2 regions of the Pseudoalteromonas sp. SWYJZ98 genome follow, and region 1 is predicted to be linked to the other one. Evidence: predicted binding sites of a transcription regulator. Region 1 holds the regulator's gene; the other holds the start of a gene.
The links. Region 1 encodes NrdR, which represses ribonucleotide reductase genes. Its sites were predicted from a motif close to AAACACNANATNTNGTGTTT; they were not measured.

Region 1 (7,392 bases):
GTAATCAACAACTTCTAAATGAAAGCCCGAAAGTGCATGGTACTTTTTGGGGCGACTCATTAATCGCATTTGTTTAATTCCAAGATCGGCAAGTATTTGCGAACCTACGCCAACAGTACGAGATGTACCTTTGAATTTGCGTGGCGTAACGCTTTCGCCAGCATCAGCTGCTGCAAATGCTTTCACAGTTGCCTCTAGCTCTTCAGTGCTTTCTTGCTTACCTAAAATAACTAAAGCACCTTCATTTTTAGCAATGTAGGCCATTGCTTCAGAAAGACCCCAGCTACGGTCAGCACTTCTGTCTGAAAGTAGAATATCGTTAAAGGTACTTTGCAAATGTACACGTACATTTGTCGGCTCTTGATCTTTTATATCGCCTTTGAGCAATACGTAATGTAATTGGCCATCAATTGTGTCTTTGTAAGTAACTAAATCAAATTCACCATGAACAGTTGGTAACTTACATTTTGCTACTTGCTCAATTGTTGTTTCGTTTAAGTTGCGGTATTCGATTAAATCAGCAATGGTGCCAATTTTAATATCGTGCTCTTTCGCAAAAACTTCTAAATCAGGGCGACGTGCCATAGTGCCGTCAGCATTAAGTATTTCAACAATAACAGATGATGCTTCAAGTCCAGCTAAACGCGCTAAATCACAGCCAGCTTCAGTGTGTCCTGCGCGAGTTAATACGCCACCAGGTTGCGCCATAATAGGAAAAATATGTCCCGGCTGAACAATATCACTTGGGACTGCGCCTTTAGCTATAGCCGCTTGCACTGTACGCGCTCTATCTGCTGCTGAAATACCGGTTGTAACACCTTTTGATGCTTCTATCGACATTGTAAAGTTAGTCGAAAATGCTGCACCATTGTTTTTAACCATTAACGGTAAATCAAGTTGCTCGCAACGCTCTTGCGTCATGGTTAAACAAATTAAACCACGGCCATGGGTAGCCATGAAATTAATCGCTTCTGCGCTAATGTGCTCAGCAGCTATTATTAAATCGCCTTCATTTTCTCTATCTTCATCATCCATTAAAATAACCATTTTACCGGCTTTAATATCGTCGATGATTTCTTGCGCACTGTGTAAATTCATAAATTTGCTCGTGTAAGTTGTCAGTTTCGTTATTTAATAAAACCCGCTTTAGCGAGTAAGCTCATCGAAATATCAGAGCCAGTTGGTTGCTCTGCACCCTTTATAAGGCGCTCTAAATAACGTGCAATTTGATCGACTTCTAAATTAACTTGGGTACCTACTTTAAAATGAGCAATTGTGGTTTGCTCACTCGTGTGTGGGACAATTGTTAATTTGAATTTATTGCCCTCTACAGCGTTTACTGTCAGGCTTATACCATCAATACATACCGAACCTTTGTACGGAATGTATTTCATTAAATTTTCGTCAGTTGTAAGCCAATATTCTGTTGCTCTGGCGTTTGCAGTAATACTTGTAATTGTTGCGATACCATCAACATGGCCAGATACTAAATGACCGCCTAAACGAGAAACAGGTTGCATGGCTTTTTCAAGATTCACCGTTTGTCCTAAAGCATAGTGAGCAAAACCGGTCAAACTAATCGTCTCATTAGATAAATCCGCACTAAAACCATCAATATGTTTATCAACTACAGTTAAGCAAACACCATTAGTTGCAATGCTGTCACCTAACTTTACGTCTGTCATATCAAGATCAGCACTTTGGATACGAATGGCTAAGTCGCCTTGTTTTTTTTGTAATAAAGCAATTTTTCCTGTGGCTTCTATTATCCCAGTAAACATAGCACTACTCTTTTTATTAAGTGATTTTAATGAGTTTTGACGCGGTGATACGTAAATCGTCACCAATGCGCGCACATTCATTAAATGTTAAATCAACGGTGTTTTGCATACTCGTCAATTCAGGAAAATTAACTAAACTTTTTGCATCATGGCCCATTAGTTTAGGCGCTAAATAAAAAACAAACTCGTCAACTAAATTAAGCTCTGTCATTTTACCAGCAAGTGTTGCGCCAGCTTCAAGCCAAACATTATTAAACTGTAGCTGCCCAAGTTTTTCTAAAACGGCTTGTAAATCAACTTTACCGTTACTTTCACTGACTTCAATATGCTTTACAAAATGCGGCCATTGCAATGATTTATCAACCTTAGTCGTAAATATTATTACATCACTTTGGATTTCAAATAAAGCAAGGTCCGGTGTTAAACGGTTTTGAGAGTCAATTATAACACGCACGGGCTGGCGAAGCGGCAAATCAGTAGGCAGTGTACAAGGCAGCTCACTTAGTCGCACATTAAGTTTAGCATCGTCTACTAACACTGTATCGGCACCGGTTAAAATAGCGCAGCTTTTCGCTCGGTGTAATTGTACGTCTTGTCGAGCAGCAGGACTTGTGATCCACTTACTTTGCCCATTTTTAAGTGCCGTTTTACCATCAATACTCGCTGCCATTTTGCAAATCACATAAGGTAAGCCTTGCTCCATACGCTTAAAAAAGCCAACGTTAAGTGCGCGAGCTTGTGATTCGAGTAACCCGTAAGCAACGTCAATACCCGCGTCGCTCAGTATTTTAAGGCCTTTGCCAGCAACTTGTGGATTTGTATCAACCATAGCAGCAATTACTTTTACCACACCGGCAGCTTTTAAGCCTTCGGCGCACGGTGGCGTACGGCCATAATGACTACACGGTTCAAGCGTTACATAAGCCGTTGCACCTTGTGCATTTTTTCCAGCGACAGCCAGTGCATTTACTTCAGCATGGCCTTGACCTGCTAATTGATGAAAACCCTCGCCAATTATTTGATTATTTTTAACTAAGACACAGCCAACATTAGGGTTAGGTGTGGTAGTAAACCGACCTTTTTTGGCAAGTTCTATGGCGCGTGCCATATACATTTCATCATGTTCAGTAAAAGTAATTTGGTTAAGCATTTATTATACCAATTGCGTTAAATAAGTGGTCCATTATAGCGCTAAGAAAATAGCGCAATAACAAGGCGAAAATTATGACATATAGTTGTTCTATATGAATAATTTTTAACGCAGTGAGTGCGCTATTTAATGCGATAGAATGATCATATTTTTAATAAAATTGGTATTACTCCCCTAAGCGGGCAATTTCTTCGCCAAATTCGCGTATATCTTCAAACGAGCGATAAACAGAGGCAAATCTTACATACGCTACTTTATCGAGCTTTTTGAGGGCTTCCATAATGCATTCACCAACCAAATGGCTTGAAATTTCTCGCTCGCCTGTAGCACGCAACTGCGATTTTATTATATTCACTACTTCGTCTACTTGCTCTGTGCTCACTGGGCGTTTTTCGAGTGCGCGATTTAAGCCATTTAATAATTTATCTTCGTTAAATGGTTCGCGGCTGCCGTCTTGTTTAATAACACGAGGCATAACCAGTTCAGCGCCTTCAAATGTAGTAAAGCGCTCATGGCAGTCGTTGCACTCACGGCGCCTGCGAACTTGATGGCCTCCACCAACAAGGCGTGAGTCAATAACTTTAGTATCTTTTGCGGTACAAAATGGACAATGCATAGCTCGCTACTTCCGTTTTAAAACAAAAAAGACCGCTAAATAGCGGTCTTTTATCTTAGCAAAAATTAAGGTCTGTTGCTCTTTCAGGATTTAAATTTGTTTTATCTAGAGCCAATTTAATTGCACTGTGCGATTTATAATCGAATAAACTGAGTCAAAACCCAGCCACAAAGCAAAAACTACTTTTAGAGCCACTTCAAAAACAGCGCAAATTTAATCTCAAAAGATAAACAGCTCCCTAACTGTTGTGCTGTTAATTACTGTTGCTTATGCAATTAAGCGTAAACAGGTAATTTTGCACAAATTGCTTTTACTTTTTCTTTAACTTGCGCCTGTACAGATTCATCAGTGATGTTATCTAGTACGTCACAAATCCAGCCAGCAAGCTCTTTTGATTCTTCTTCTTTGAAACCACGACGAGTGATTGCAGGAGAACCAATACGCAAACCAGATGTTACAAACGGAGAACGTGGATCGTTTGGCACTGAGTTTTTGTTAACTGTGATGTTAGCGTTACCAAGGGCTGCATCTGCATCTTTACCAGTGATATCTTTATCGATTAAATCGAGTAGGAATAAGTGGTTTTCAGTTTTGTCAGATACGATTTTGTAGCCGCGCTCTTGCATTACAGCAACCATTGCTTTTGCGTTTTTAACAACTTGTGTTTGGTATACTTTAAATTCTGGTTGAAGCGCTTCTTTAAATGCCACGGCTTTTGCTGCAATAACATGACATAAAGGACCACCTTGGCCACCAGGGAAAACTGCGCTGTTAAGCTTTTTATAGATTGCTTCGTCGCCACATGCAGAGATAATTAAACCACCACGAGGACCAGCAAGTGTTTTATGCGTAGTTGTAGTTACAACATGTGCATGAGGAACTGGGCTTGGGTAAACGCCTGCCGCAATTAAACCTGCAACGTGAGCCATATCAACAAACAGGTAAGCACCTACTTTGTCAGCAATTTCACGGAATTTAGCCCAATCAACAATACCTGAGTACGCTGAGAAACCACCAATAATCATTTTTGGTTTATGCTCAAGTGCTAGTGCTTCAACCTGTGCGTAATCAATTTCGCCCGTTGTTTCATCTAGTCCGTATTGAATTGCATTGTAAAGCTTACCAGAGAAGCTTACGTGTGATCCGTGAGTTAAGTGACCACCATGAGCTAAGCTCATACCAAGTACAGTGTCGCCTGCTTCTAATAGCGCTAGAAAAACAGCAGCATTAGCTTGCGAACCAGCATGTGGTTGTACGTTTGCGTAGTCAGAACCAAATAACTCGTTAGCACGGTCAATTGCTAATTGCTCAACAACATCAACGTGCTCACAACCGCCATAATAACGTTTGCCAGGGTAACCTTCTGCGTATTTATTTGTAAGCTGTGAACCCTGCGCTTCTAGTACGCGTGGGCTACAGTAGTTTTCTGAAGCGATTAGTTCAATGTGCTCTTCTTGGCGAGCAGTTTCTTTGTTTATCGCGTCAAATAACTCTGGATCAAAATCCGAAATATTCATGCTACGTTCTAACATTGGGGTCTCCTAGGGCAACGTGTATGGTGTTTTTTAGAGGCTTTATTGTACGCTTTAAACGACTCTTTGCCTACGCTCTTAAGTTGAGGATATTTAAACAGGGATTGAAACTATTTCACAGACTTTTTAAGATGATATTTTCTTATAAAACCATAACGATTTTAAATGAATGCTATTTCCTACATTTAATTAGTAAATGCAATTCACTAGATTTAATAGCCTAAAGTTATAAAAAAAGGCGGCTTAACCGCCTTTTTGAATTAATTAACTTAGCCAAGTTTAGCAAGTATTTCTGTACGTAATGCGTCGTAATCGGCCTTTATATCGCTTGCTAGGCATGGTTTTGCTAGTGCGTCGCTAAGTGGTTTTGGCATACCTAATTCAATATTTAAAATACCCTCTACGCTTTCTTTAAACTTAGCAGGATGAGCGGTTGCTAAAAAGATACCCGCAGCACCAGGCGCTCGATTTTCAACAAGACCTTGGTACGCAATAGCAGTGTGGGGCTCTGCAACATAACCCGTTTGTTGAATTTTTTTCATCACCAATTGCGTGTCTTCCTCGTTTACGCTAGTTGAATAAAAGTTATCGTAGCTAAACCAGTTATTATCTAACATTGTTTGCACACGCGGCCAGTTGTTTGGCTTACTTACATCCATTGCATTTGAAAGCGACTCAAGTGTTGCGTTTGGCGTCCAGGTTTTATCAAGCATAAAGCGCGGCACAGTATCATTTTGGTTGGTTGTTGCACTTAATTTACCTACAGGTAAGCCAATAACCGCACCAATCATTGCAGCACATACATTACCAAAGTTGCCACTTGGCACTGATATATGCGCTGTTGCGCGTTTTTCTTTTGGTAGTTGTGCAATGGCCTCAAAGTAATAACAAACCTGAGCAACTAAACGGCTAATATTAATTGAATTAGCAGAATTAAGCCCAAGTGTTGATTTAACTTCTTCATCTAAAAAGGCATTTTTAACCAACTCTTGGCAATCATCAAAACTGCCATCAACTGCGTAACAATGAATATTGTTACCTAACGTAGTAAATAGCTTTTGCTGAGCAAGTGAAATTTTGCCTTTAGGATATAAGATGACAACATCGATATTCGGCTTGTTATAAAAAGCATGTGCAACGGCTGCACCAGTATCGCCCGATGTTGCGGTTAAAATAGTTACTTTTTCATCTTTATTAAATTGCGCTAAACACTCAGCCATAAAGCGACCACCAAAGTCTTTAAACGCAAGCGTAGGACCATGAAACAACTCTAAGCAGTATGTATTCTCTTCAACTTCTACCAGCTTAACTGGAAAGTTAAATGCATTTTTAACCATTTGTGCCACAGTGTCGCTTGGCAGCTCATCACCAATTAGGTGAGATAATATTTTGCCACTGCGTGTAACAAAGTCCATATCAAGCAATGTATCAACATCAGACAGTGGGGCAAGGGATTCAGGGAAAAACACACCTTGATTACGACCTAAACCTGTTTTTACGGCTTCAACGAACGACACTTTTTGTGAGCTATCTTTTAAATTATGTAATTGCATGACTACCTATCCTATAAAACTGTTAATTGACGCGTGCCGTCGTTATCTAATTTACAAATGTGGCAAAAGCCTTGCTCGTTAATGTAATTTGCCTCTAACCACTGCGCGCATTGCTGTGCAGATTCCAGTGTTTTACACACAGTAAATAACGTTGGTCCTGCGCCCGAAATACTCACTATTTCAGCGCCCAACGCTGGTAAGCTTGCTTTGGCTTCACTAAAACCTTTAATAAGCGGTGCGCGGTAAGGTTCTGCTATTTCATCTTTCATTATGCTAAGTGCATCGTCAAAACGATTAGTCAACAGTAAGCTACTAAATGCCGATAAACGCTGTGCAAACTCAACACTTGCATGCATGCTCAACTCTTTTGGTAAAACCGAGCGCGCTTTTGCAGTGTTGAGTGAAAAACCAGGGAACGCAGCAACGTAGTACCAATTTTCATCAACAGGAAGTGCAATCGATTTATCAGGGATTAAATCACCTGTTAATTGCAAACCACCTAAATAGCATGGCGTGATGTTGTCGTAATGACGACCACCGCTCACTACAGCTTCAAAGTCAGCCATAAGCTCAATAAGCTCAACCTGACTTAAGTTAGTTTGTGCAAACTTATCAAGGGCAGCAAAGGTAGCCACGACCGAGCATGCACTAGAACCAAGTCCAGATCCAATTGGTAAATTCTTTTTAAGCTCGAGCTTTACGCTTGGCATATCAGGCGCAACATGCGCTCTAAAATGTACTAAACACTGGTACGCTAAGT
Region 2 (7,392 bases), on a different contig from region 1:
GGCATCAGCACGTTCGCTAATTTTATCGTTGCTAACAATGTCATCAAAAATAAGCTCAGGTGCTTGTGTTACGTTACGGATAATATGCGTGTATGAACGGCTGTGAATTGTTTCACTGAACGCCCACGTTTCTATCCATGTTTCAAGCTCTGGTAGCGATACAATTGGAAGTAGAGCCACGTTTGGCGAACGACCTTGTACACTATCAAGCAGTGTTTGGTATTTTAAGTTGCTTAAAAATATATGCTTTTCGTGATCTGGTAATGCTTGAAAGTCTAAACGGTCTTTACTTACATCTACTTCCTCAGGACGCCAAAAGAAAGACAGTTGCTTTTCAATTAACTTTTCAAAAATTGGGTATTTTTGTTGGTCGTAACGAGATACGTTTACAGTTTGGCCAAAAAACATTGGCTCTTGCATTTGGTTATTATGGTTTCGGCTAAAAGTAGTATAAGACATGTTTATCACTCAAAAAACTATCAGAAAAAGCGGGCTAAATGCCCGCTTAAAATAAAAATCAGCAGTTATATTTTACACGCGCCGCCTTCACAATCGTCATCTTCCACTTCTGGAGCATCTTCTTGTGAATCTGAGGCGCCATCGCGAGTATTGTGGTAATACAAGGTTTTAACACCTAGTTTGTACGCGCTTAGTAAGTCTTTTAATAAGACTTGCATAGGTACTTTACCGCCTTCGAACTTGTTTGGATCATAATTTGTATTTGCAGAAATTGTTTGGTCAACAAATTTTTGCATTATGCCAACAAGCTGTAAATAACCATCGTTTGATGGAATGTCCCATAGTAGCTCGTACTGATCTTTTAAACGCTCATACTCAGGAACAACTTGTTTTAAAATACCGTCTTTACTTGCTTTAACGCTAATATGTCCACGTGGTGGCTCAATACCGTTAGTTGCGTTAGAGATTTGCGACGATGTTTCTGATGGCATTAATGCACTTAGTGTTGAGTTACGCATACCGTGCTCTTTAATACTTGCACGTAGTGTATCCCAATCAAGATGAAGTGGCTCATCACAAATTTTATCTAAATCACGTTTGTACGTATCTGTTGGCATAATACCTTGTGAATACGTTGTTTCGTTAAACTTAGGACACGCGCCACGCTCTTTAGCAAGCTCGTTTGATGCTTTCATTAAGTAATATTGAATAGCTTCAAAGGTTTTATGTGTTAATGCATTAGCGCTGCCATCAGAATAACGCTTACCGTTTTTAGCTAGGTAGTATGCGTAGTTAATTACGCCTATTCCTAGTGTACGACGACCCATAGTTGCATTTTTAGCAGCCGGTACAGGGTAGTCTTGGAAATCAAGTAAGTTATCAAGTGCGCGTACTGCAAGTTCAGCTAGCTCTTCAAGCTCATCAAGTGACTCTATTGCACCTAGGTTAAACGCAGAAAGTGTACAAAGGGCAATTTCGCCTTCTTCGTCATTCACGTTATTAAGTGGCTTAGTTGGCAATGCAATTTCTAAACATAAGTTAGATTGGCGAATTGGCGCAACTTTAGAAATAAATGGGCTGTGTGTATTACAGTGATCCACATTTTGTAAATAAATACGACCAGTACTTGCACGCTCTTGCGCAAACATAGAGAAAAGCTCAATGGCTTTAATGCGTTTTTTACGAATAGACTCGTCTTGTTCGTATTTAACGTAAAGTGCGTCAAACTCAGCTTGGTCTTCAAAAAATGCATCATAAAGGCCAGGCACATCTGATGGGCTAAATAATGTAATGTAATCATCTTTAATTAAACGAGAGTACATTAATTTATTAAACTGTACGCCGTAATCTAGGTGGCGAACGCGGTTGTCATCTACACCACGGTTATTTTTAAGTACAAGTAGGTTCTCTACTTCTAAATGCCAAAGCGGGTAGAATAATGTTGCTGCGCCGCCACGTACACCACCTTGTGAACAACTTTTAACCGCTGTTTGAAAGTGCTTATAAAAAGGGATACAACCTGTGTGATACGCTTCGCCGTTACGAATATGGCTACCTAGCGCACGTATTCTACCTGCATTAATACCAATTCCCGCACGTTGTGAAACGTATTTAACAATAGCTGACGACGTTGCATTGATTGAATCAAGGCTGTCGCCACATTCAATTAATACACACGAGCTAAATTGGCGAGTAGGCGTACGTACACCCGACATAATTGGCGTTGGTAGAGATATTTTAAATAAAGATACTGCATCGTAAAAACGTTTAATGTAATCAGTACGTGTTTCACGTGGGTAATCTGAAAATAAGCTTGCCGCAACTAAAATATATAAAAACTGTGCACTTTCGTATATTTCACCCGATACACGGTTTTGAACGAGATACTTACCTTCAAGTTGCTTTACAGCAGCGTAGCTAAAGTTAAGATCGCGAGAATGATCAAGGTATGCATCAAGCTCATCTAACTCTTGCTCTGTGTAATCTACTAGTAAATGAGCATCATAGCGTTTATCGCCAACCATTTTTGTTACGTGGTCAAATAAACGTGGTGGCTCAAATTGACCGTACGCTTTTTTACGTAAATGGAATACAGCTAAACGTGCAGCTAAGTATTGGTAATCAGGCGATTCTTTTGAAATCTGATCCGCTGCTGCTTTGATGATGGTTTCGTGAATGTCTTTAGTACGAATACCGTCGTAAAACTGAATGTGCGACTTTAATTCAACTTGCGAAACCGAAACGTTGTTTAAACCTTCGGCGGCCCACTCAATAACGCGATGGATCTTATCCAGATCAAGAGGCTCTTTACGCCCGTCACGTTTGCTTACAGATAACTGTTGGTTCATTTGCCTGTATTCCTTGGGAATTATGTATTTTGACCAATGCTTTATACCTCGCCGAGGCAAGGTATATACTCATTTATTATAAGTTTCGCCATATTTGCGAATTTAATTGAATAACATTTGGCCACAATATCTGGTGTTGTTCAATTTAGAGATCACAAGATAGTGTGGTCTGAGTTGTTTTGCAAGGGACATAATTGCCCCTATTTGTGGATAACTTCGGGATAACGTATTTGTGTTAGTAGACACTCACCTTCGAACAATCATTTAAGTTGAAATATGCAAAAATCAACTAATGATCTGCTAAATTTACGCATTTTAAAAATAAATTTTGACTGCTTTTTTTATCAGCAAGCTTTGTGTAAAAACTAACACAATCACAATATATAGTGTTTATTAATTAACATGGCACTATATATGGTTAAAACCATCAATTGGGCTTTGCCAGTTAAAATCAGCATTCCAGCTGTTGGCTTCATCAATATTTGGTATGTAGCCCCAAAGTGCCGTTGCTGTGCGCATACCTGCGGCTTTGCCTGCTTGTATGTCTCGCTGTGCATCACCAATGTACAAACAGCGGTTAGGCTTAACTCCCATTAATTTTGCACAATGTAGTAATGGGAGAGGTGACGGTTTGGCCTCTGCTAAGGTGTCGCCACTTATTACTACACTGGCATTTTTTAATGCGGGCATAGTTGCCACTAAAGGATCGGTTAAAAACCCCGGTTTGTTAGTCATGATCCCCCATTTGATCTTTTTCTGATCAAGGGCAATAAGTAACGATTCAACTCCGCTGAAGCAACGTGTGTGATTTGCTATGTTTGCAGCGTATTCGTCGACTAATTGCTTGATAAGTTCGCTTTGAGGTTGTGTGTCCCATAACTCTTTAAAACCAGCCTCTAATAATGCGCCTGCGCCGTTAGATGCCGCAGGGCGGTATACATCACTACTAACTGGCTCTATTTTATTGCTAATAAGCACTGCGTTTAAAGCGACACCTAAATCATCAGCGGTGTCGAGTAGAGTGCCGTCTAAATCAAATAAAAATGCATCGTACTCAATAAGGGGGAGGGGGGCTTGAGAGTTAGCCATTAAGCTAACTTCTCAAAGTACAGTATGTAATTTACGCTAACGTCACTATTGAGCGTATATTGCTTTGATAGTGGATTATAAGAAAGGCCTGTACTTGCACGAACTTTTAAACCCGCTTGCTCTGCCCATGCAATGAGCTGCGCAGGTTTTATAAACTTTTTATGGTCGTGTGTACCTTCAGGCACCATTTTTAAAAGTTTTTCAGCGCCAACAATGGCGTATAAATATGCCTTAGGTGTTTTGTTCAGGGTTGAAAAAAACACATGCGCGCCTGGTTTGGCTAGTGCAGCTACAGCATGAATGATAGATGCTGGGTCGGGAACGTGTTCAAGCATTTCCATACAGGTTATTACATCAAAGCGCTCTGGGTGTTGCGATGCAAACTCTTCTGCAGGCACTTTTATATAATCTACATTTACGCCAGTTTCTAAACTGTGCAACTTAGCAACAGTTAAAGGCTCTTGCCCCATGTCGATGCCAGTTACTTTTGCACCCATACGCGCCATGCTTTGGCTTAAAATACCGCCACCACAGCCAACATCGAGTGTTTCTTTATCGAATAAGCCTTGCGTTTTGTTTGCTATAAAGTCTAAACGTAACGGGTTAATTTCGTGAAGAGGTTTGAATTCTCCGTCTAGGTCCCACCAACGCTCGGCGATGGCTTCAAATTTTGCTATTTCTGCGTGATCTACATTTTGATGTTCGGTCATAAAATACTTCCTCGTCAATCTGAGGCCATTATATAGGGCTAAATTGATAAATCGCAAAGTTTTGCGCCTGTAAATTAAAATTAATTGTGATAGCATGTCTGTTAGAAATAATAACAATACTCTTAATACCCAATACCGGGTTGTTGAGAGCTGATACTGAAGGAATGTGATATCAAATGACTGATCTCGCCAATGAAATTCTGCCAGTCAATATTGAAGACGAGTTAAAAAACTCTTACTTAGATTACGCAATGAGCGTAATAGTAGGACGTGCATTACCAGACGTACGTGACGGCTTAAAACCTGTTCATCGCCGCGTTTTGTTTGCAATGAACGAGCTTAGTAATGACTGGAACAAGCCTTACAAAAAATCGGCCCGTGTGGTCGGTGACGTAATCGGTAAATACCACCCACACGGCGACAGTGCAGTTTATGACACGATAGTTCGTATGGCTCAGCCATTCTCACTGCGTTATATGCTAGTAGATGGCCAAGGTAACTTCGGTTCGGTTGATGGTGATTCAGCAGCGGCAATGCGTTATACAGAAGTACGTATGGCAAAAATGTCGCATGAGTTATTAGCCGATCTTGAAAAAGAAACGGTTGATTTCGTTCCTAACTACGATGGCACTGAGTTCATCCCTGATGTTTTACCAACGAAAATTCCTAATTTATTAGTGAATGGTTCGTCAGGTATTGCAGTAGGTATGGCTACAAATATACCACCACATAACTTAACTGAAGTTGTAAATGGTTGTTTGGCACTTATTCAAAATCCTGATTTAACTATTTTAGAGTTAATGGATTATATCCCTGGTCCTGATTTCCCAACGGCTGCAATTATCAACGGTAAGAAAGGTATTGAACAAGCCTACTTAACTGGCCGTGGTAAAGTGTACATGCGTGCACGCGCCGACATCGAAACCGATGAAAAAACAGGTCGCGAAACAATCATCGTTCACGAAATTCCTTATCAGGTGAATAAAGCACGCTTAATTGAAAAAATAGCTGAGCTTGTCAAAGATAAGAAAATTGAAGGCATTAGCGCATTACGTGATGAATCTGATAAAGACGGTATGCGTATCGTTATCGAGATCAAACGTGGTGACGTAGGCGAAGTTATTTTAAACAACTTGTATTCACAAACTCAGTTACAAACTGTGTTTGGTATGAATATGGTTGCGCTAATTAATAACCAACCTAAATGTTTCAATTTAAAAGAAATGTTAGAAGAGTTTATTATTCACCGTCGTGAAGTAGTAACTCGTCGTACAGTATTTGATTTACGTAAAGCCCGTGACCGTGCACACACGCTTGAAGGCTTAGCGATTGCGCTTGCAAACATTGACCCAATTATCGAACTTATTCGTAAATCCCCTACACCTGCTGAAGCTAAAATTGCTTTAACAGCGCGTCCGTGGGAATTAGGTAATGTACAAGGTATGCTTGAAAAAGCAGGAGAAGACAATGTTGCTCGTCCAGATTGGTTAGCGAGCGAACTTGGTATTCGCGATGGTCAATATTATATCTCTGAGCAACAAGCTCAAGCAATTCTTGATTTGCGTTTACATAAGCTAACAGGTCTTGAACACGAAAAAATCTTGACCGAATACCAAGCGTTATTAGAACTAATTGCTGAACTACTTTATATTTTGGCAACTCCTGAGCGTTTAATGGAAGTTATTCGTGACGAGCTAGTTGAAATTAAAGAGCAATATGGTGATGAGCGTCGCACTGAAATTAATGCAGCTGCTCACGATATCAGCCTTGAAGACTTAATTACTGAAGAAAACGTAGTAGTAACGCTTTCTCACGAAGGTTATGTGAAGTATCAGGCATTGTCTGATTACGAAGCACAGCGTCGTGGTGGTAAAGGTAAGTCAGCAACGAAGATGAAAGATGAAGATTTCATCGAGCGTCTATTAGTTGCAAATACACACGATACTATATTGTGTTTCTCTACGGCCGGTCGTTTATATTGGCTTAAAGTGTATCAGTTACCACTAGCGAGTCGTGCAGCGCGCGGTAAGCCAATTGTTAACTTGTTACCACTTGAAGCTGATGAACGTATTACTGCTATATTGCCAGTACGCGAGTACGCAGAAGATAAATACATCTTTATGGCAACAGCATTTGGTACAGTTAAGAAAACACCATTAACGGCTTACAGTCGTCAACGTGCAAGCGGTATTATTGCTGTTAACTTAAATGATGGCGATAGCCTGATTGGGGTTGATATTACCGATGGTAGCAACGAAATTATGTTGTTCACTGATGCAGGTAAAGTTGTACGCTTTAAAGAAGCTGAAGAAACAACAGTTGTTGATGAAAACGGTAACCCAGTATTAGACGAAGAAGGTAACCCTGAGATTCGTTTCAAAGGTGTTCGCCCAATGGGTCGTACTGCTACAGGTGTTCGTGGTATTAAAATGGCCGATGATCAACGCGTAGTATCGTTAATTGTACCAAAAACTGACGGTGCTATTTTAACGGTAACTGAAAATGGTTACGGTAAGCGTACACAACTTGAAGATTACCCATCTAAGAGCCGTGCAACACAGGGTGTTGTATCTATCAAGGTGAGTGAGCGTAACGGTGCTGTTGTTGGCGCTGTACAAGTTGATGATAACGACGAAATCATGATTATTTCAAATCGTGGTACCTTAGTACGTACTCGCGTTAATGAAGTTTCTACGGTTGGACGTAACACCCAAGGTGTTATTTTGATCAGAACTATTGACGAAGAGCAAGTAGTTGGTTTACAACGTATAGAAGAGATTGAAGTT

Region 2: nrdA (class 1a ribonucleoside-diphosphate reductase subunit alpha) is a predicted target of NrdR. The motif match lies at 2,927-2,946, and genes of this name have one in related genera.

What each region holds. Positions count from the first base shown of each region.
Region 1 is NZ_JADYXA010000006.1:133,557-140,948, reverse strand. Features, by position in the region: gene ribBA (bifunctional 3,4-dihydroxy-2-butanone-4-phosphate synthase/GTP cyclohydrolase II) at 1-1,098, opposite strand, end outside; gene I6F10_RS06935 (riboflavin synthase) at 1,128-1,781, opposite strand; gene ribD (bifunctional diaminohydroxyphosphoribosylaminopyrimidine deaminase/5-amino-6-(5-phosphoribosylamino)uracil reductase RibD) at 1,798-2,931, opposite strand; gene nrdR (transcriptional regulator NrdR) at 3,098-3,547, opposite strand; gene glyA (serine hydroxymethyltransferase) at 3,823-5,079, opposite strand; gene thrC (threonine synthase) at 5,349-6,632, opposite strand; gene thrB (homoserine kinase) at 6,644-7,392, opposite strand, start outside.
Region 2 is NZ_JADYXA010000007.1:110,928-118,319, reverse strand. Features, by position in the region: gene nrdB (class Ia ribonucleoside-diphosphate reductase subunit beta) at 1-459, opposite strand, end outside; gene nrdA (class 1a ribonucleoside-diphosphate reductase subunit alpha) at 525-2,807, opposite strand; gene I6F10_RS07560 (HAD family hydrolase) at 3,216-3,896, opposite strand; gene ubiG (bifunctional 2-polyprenyl-6-hydroxyphenol methylase/3-demethylubiquinol 3-O-methyltransferase UbiG) at 3,896-4,606, opposite strand; gene gyrA (DNA topoisomerase (ATP-hydrolyzing) subunit A) at 4,783-7,392, shown strand, end outside.